DNA from 2 places in the Pseudomonas sp. 8_5_2 genome. Region 2 is predicted to be linked to the other one. Evidence: predicted binding sites of a transcription regulator. Region 2 holds the regulator's gene; the other holds the start of a gene.

Region 1 (2,453 bases), 2.9 Mb from region 2:
TCGTCGATGTAGATCTCTTTAACGCCCATTGCCTGGGCCTTGGCGCGGGCCGGCTCGACCTCTTCGCCCTGCCCCAGGTCAGCGGTGAAGGTCACCACTTCGCAGTTGTAGGTATCCTGCAGCCACTTGAGAATCACCGAAGTATCAAGGCCGCCGGAATACGCCAGTACGACCTTATTTACGTCCGCCATGCCATCACTCCACGGGGTTGTACGGAAAGGGATCGATTCTAACGGCCTTGAGGATAAATTTACAGTGGGGCGACAGCTTCTGACGACAAAGCGACAGGAACTGTCGGAAGGGCGACGGGGTTGGAGGGGGCTGATGATCGAGGCACCAGGTGCATGGCTTGGAATGGATGGATGGGATCATGGCCCCAAGGTGCATGCCTTGCCATATTCAGCGGTTGTGAGATCGAGCGCCGGAAATGCTGTGCCGAACACATGGAGGCCTCATTGCAATCCACCTCCATACACCCGGCCCTCCACCCTCAAGGAGCCTTCGCCCCCGGCGCTGCTGCAGCAGGCGCAGGCGCAGCCTGCTCCACCGGTTTCTCTGGCACCCCCCCCCGATCCAGCTCGATATTCACCCGCCGATTGCGCGCCCGATTCGCCGCACTGTTGTTCTTTGCAAGCGGGTACCGCTCGCCATGGAAACGCACGGTAATCTGCTCCTGCGCAATCCCATGCGCCGTCAGGTAATCAGCCACGGCCAACGCCCGGCGGCGCGACAGGTCGCGATTGGTCAAACGGTTACCACTGTTGTCCGAGTGCCCATTGAGCTCGACATGGTTAACCGACGGATCAGCCTTCATGTAATCCAGAATCACATCCAGCCGCGCGCGCGCGGAATCATCCAGTTCGATACCCCCCCCCGGGAAGCCCACCTGGGTCTGGCGTACCTGGTCGTAGTTCATCGGCAGGAGCTTGGCAGCACACACCTGGTAATCGCTGTAGGCCTTGGCGAAGCTGACCGGCAACACGCGCACTTCCATCGGCCTGCCCGCCTCACCGGTGTAGTTGCGCACCACCGTGCTGCGGCCATCGAGCAAACCGTTGATCAGGCGGCTGGCCTGACCCTGTGACGAGCTGAACAGCACGCCTGTGCGGGCCAGGCGGACGCTGCCAAGGTTGATATCACCACGCCCGGGCTGCCACGGCGCCGCTGCCGCCAGCAGGCTGGCGTTGCCCGCGCCCAGCACATTGCCGGCCGAGCGCAGCTGGAACACCGGCTGCTCGCCCGCCCGGCGCACGAACTCGCCGCTGCCAAAGCCGTCGATCGGCTGGATAAGGCGGCATTCGAACTGGTCACCTTCAACCTTCCAGGCAATGTTTTCCATGCGCGTCTGGAATGTCAGTGCGCCGGCCGGCAGGCTGGCGAACAGGGTCAACAGGGCTATGTAACGCTGGCGCACGGGCGGCTCCACAAATTCTGACGGCTTACCTGCAGGCTATCGGACGCGTCCCGGAAAACTTGATACCCGTGCTCGCCCGGGGGTTTTCCGGTAGCATTGGCGCTTGAGTTCGACCCGCCTGGAATCCCCAATGTCCGATCGCCTGACCCTCCTGCGCCCCGACGACTGGCACATCCATCTGCGCGATGGTGCCGTCCTGCCCCACACCGTTGGCGATGTGGCGCGTACCTTCGCCCGTGCCATCATCATGCCCAACCTGGTTCCGCCGGTGCGCAATGCCGACGAGGCCGGCGCCTACCGTGAGCGCATCCTGGCCGCGCGCCCTGCCGGCAGCCGCTTCGAGCCGCTGATGGTGCTGTACCTCACCGACCGCACCAGCCCCGAAGACATCCGCGCGGCCAAGGCCAGTGGCATTGTCTACGCCGCCAAGCTATACCCGGCCGGCGCCACCACCAACTCCGATTCGGGCGTTACCAGCATCGACAACATCTTCCCGGCCATCGAGGCGCTGGCGGAAGTTGGCATGCCACTGCTGGTGCATGGCGAAGTGACGCGCAGCGAGATCGACGTTTTCGACCGTGAAAAACGCTTCATCGACGAACACATGCGCCGCGTAGTCGAGCGATTCCCGACGCTGAAAGTGGTATTCGAGCACATCACCACCAGCGATGCCGCGCAGTTCGTCACCGAGGCCCCGGCCAACGTTGGCGCGACCATCACCGCGCAGCACCTGTTGTACAACCGCAACCACATGCTGGTTGGCGGCATTCGCCCGCACTTCTACTGCCTGCCGATCCTCAAGCGCAACACCCACCAGGTGGCGCTGCTGGACGCGGCCACCAGCGGCAACCCGAAGTTCTTCCTCGGCACCGACTCGGCACCCCATGCCCGTCACGCCAAGGAAGCCGCCTGCGGTTGCGCCGGTTGCTACACCGCCTATGCGGCCATCGAGATGTACGCCGAAGCATTCGAACAGCGTAACGCTCTGGACAAGCTGGAAGGCTTTGCCAGCCTGCACGGCCCGGCCTTCTATGGCCTG
Region 2 (2,453 bases):
GATCGCCGTGACCGGTGGTAAAGGTGGCGTCGGCAAGACTAACGTTTCAGTGAACTTGTCCCTGGCGCTGGCCGAGCTTGGCCGCAGGGTCATGCTGCTCGACGCCGACCTGGGCCTGGCCAATGTCGACGTGTTGCTGGGCCTGACTCCCAAACGTACCCTGGCCGATGTCATCGAGGGGCGCTGCGAGCTGCGCGATGTGATGCTGCAGGGCCCCGGCGGCGTGCGCATCGTGCCGGCGGCCTCGGGCACGCAGAGCATGGTGCACCTGGCCCCGGCCCAGCATGCCGGGCTGATCCAGGCGTTCAGCGACGTCGGCGACAACCTCGACGTGCTGGTGATCGACACCGCTGCGGGCATTGGCGACTCGGTGGTGAGCTTTGTCCGCGCGGCGCAGGAAGTGCTGCTGGTGGTGTGTGACGAACCGACCTCGATCACCGATGCCTACGCCCTGATCAAACTGCTGAACCGCGACTACGGCATGAACCGTTTCCGCGTGCTGGCCAACATGGCGCAGAGCCCGCAGGAAGGGCGCAACCTGTTTGCCAAGCTGACCAAGGTCACCGACCGCTTCCTTGACGTTGCCCTGCAGTACGTGGGCGCCGTGCCGTACGACGAGTGTGTGCGCAAGGCGGTGCAGAAGCAGCGTGCAGTCTACGAAGCCTTCCCTCGCTCCAAGTGCGCGCTGGCCTTCAAGGCGATTGCGCAGAAGGTCGACAGCTGGCCGCTGCCGGCCAACCCGCGCGGCCACCTGGAGTTCTTCGTCGAGCGTCTGGTGCAACCCACCAGCGCGGGACCCGTGCTATGAACGCGAGTGGCTTCAAGATGTACAGCCGGGCGTCGAAAGACGCCCAGTACGAGCTGATAGAACGCTACGCGCCGCTGGTCAAGCGCATCGCCTACCACCTGCTGGCGCGGCTGCCGGCCAACGTGCAGGTCGAGGACCTGATCCAGGCCGGCATGATCGGCCTGCTGGAAGTGGCCAACAAGTACGACGCCAGCAAGGGCGCCAGCTTTGAAACCTACGCCGGTATCCGCATCCGCGGCGCGATGCTGGACGAAGTGCGCAAGGGCGACTGGGCACCGCGCTCGGTGCACCGCAACACCCGCATGGTCAGTGACGCGATGCGCGCAGTCGAAGCCAGAACTGGCCGTGACGCTAAAGATCATGAAGTTGCTGCCGAACTTCAATTGAGTCTCGATGATTACTACGGGATCTTGAACGATACCCTGGGCAGCCGCCTGTTCAGCTTTGACGACCTGTTGCAGGACGGCGAGCACGAAGGGCTGCATGAGGATGGCGCCAGCGGCCAGGTCGAACCTGCCCGCGGCCTGGAGGACGAGCGCTTCCAGGTAGCCCTGACCGAGGCCATCGCCAACCTGCCGGAGCGTGAGCGCCTGGTGCTGGCGCTGTACTACGACGAAGAGCTGAACCTCAAGGAAATCGGTGAGGTGCTTGGGGTCAGCGAGTCGCGGGTCAGCCAGTTGCACAGCCAGTGTGCTGCGCGCCTGCGCAGCCGCCTTGGGGAATGGCGGGCGCGTTGAGCCCGTTGTCGTTGCAGTCGTTTTCTACGTTGTACCGGATTGATTGAATGCGCGCTCGCAGCCGAGCGCGTTCGAGACTGCTTGGAGGTCTACTTGAACAAAGATATGAAAATCCTCATCGTTGACGACTTTTCGACGATGCGGCGGATCATCAAGAACCTGATGCGCGACCTGGGTTTCACCAACACGCACGAAGCGGACGACGGCACCACGGCGCTGCCGATGCTGGAGAACGGTGACTACGACTTTCTGGTGACCGACTGGAACATGCCTGGCATGTCCGGCATCGACCTGCTGCGTAAGGTGCGTGCCAGCGAGAAGCTGAAAACCATGCCGGTACTGATGGTGACCGCCGAAGCCAAGCGCGACCAGATCATCGAAGCGGCCCAGGCCGGCGTCAATGGTTACGTGGTCAAGCCGTTCACCGCTCAGGTGCTCAAAGAAAAGATCGAGAAGATCTTCGAACGCGTCAACGGCTGAGTCACGCCAGGGGGCGCGCCATGGAATCATCACAAACGTCGTTGGGCGAGTTCGAATCGACCCTCAAGAAGCATGCCCAGGAGCTGGTCGAAAGCCTGGAGCGAGGCCGTTTTGGCGAGGCGGTGCAGCTGATTCACGAGCTGAACCAGACCCGCGACCGCGGCCTGTATCAGGAAGTCGGCAAGCTGACCCGCGAGCTGCACAGTGCCATCGTCAGTTTCCAGATCGACCCGACCATGCCGCAAGCCGAGGAGGTGTCGCAGATTACCGACGCCACCGAGCGCCTGTCGTATGTGGTCAAGCTCACCGAGGGCGCGGCCAACCGCACCATGGACCTGGTCGAGGAAAGCACTCCGGTGCTCAACGACCTGGCCAGCGAGGCCAAGGCGCTGAGCACCGACTGGCAGCGCTTCATGCGCCGCGAAGTG

What was found. Region 2 encodes FliA, which starts transcription of late flagellar genes. Its sites were predicted from a motif close to CTAAAGTTTNNNNNNNNNNNGCCGNTAA; they were not measured.
Region 1: a site for FliA is predicted at 1,451-1,478, ahead of AC5O5R_RS21715 (flagellar protein MotY). Genes of this name have one in related genera too.

What each region holds. Positions count from the first base shown of each region.
Region 1 is NZ_CM181238.1:4,738,840-4,741,292, forward strand. Features, by position in the region: gene AC5O5R_RS21710 (argininosuccinate synthase) at 1-191, opposite strand, end outside; gene AC5O5R_RS21715 (flagellar protein MotY) at 491-1,414, opposite strand; gene pyrC (dihydroorotase) at 1,545-2,453, shown strand, end outside.
Region 2 is NZ_CM181238.1:1,683,907-1,686,359, forward strand. Features, by position in the region: gene fleN (flagellar synthesis regulator FleN) at 1-808, shown strand, start outside; gene fliA (RNA polymerase sigma factor FliA) at 805-1,545, shown strand; gene AC5O5R_RS07735 (chemotaxis response regulator CheY) at 1,651-2,025, shown strand; gene AC5O5R_RS07740 (protein phosphatase CheZ) at 2,046-2,453, shown strand, end outside.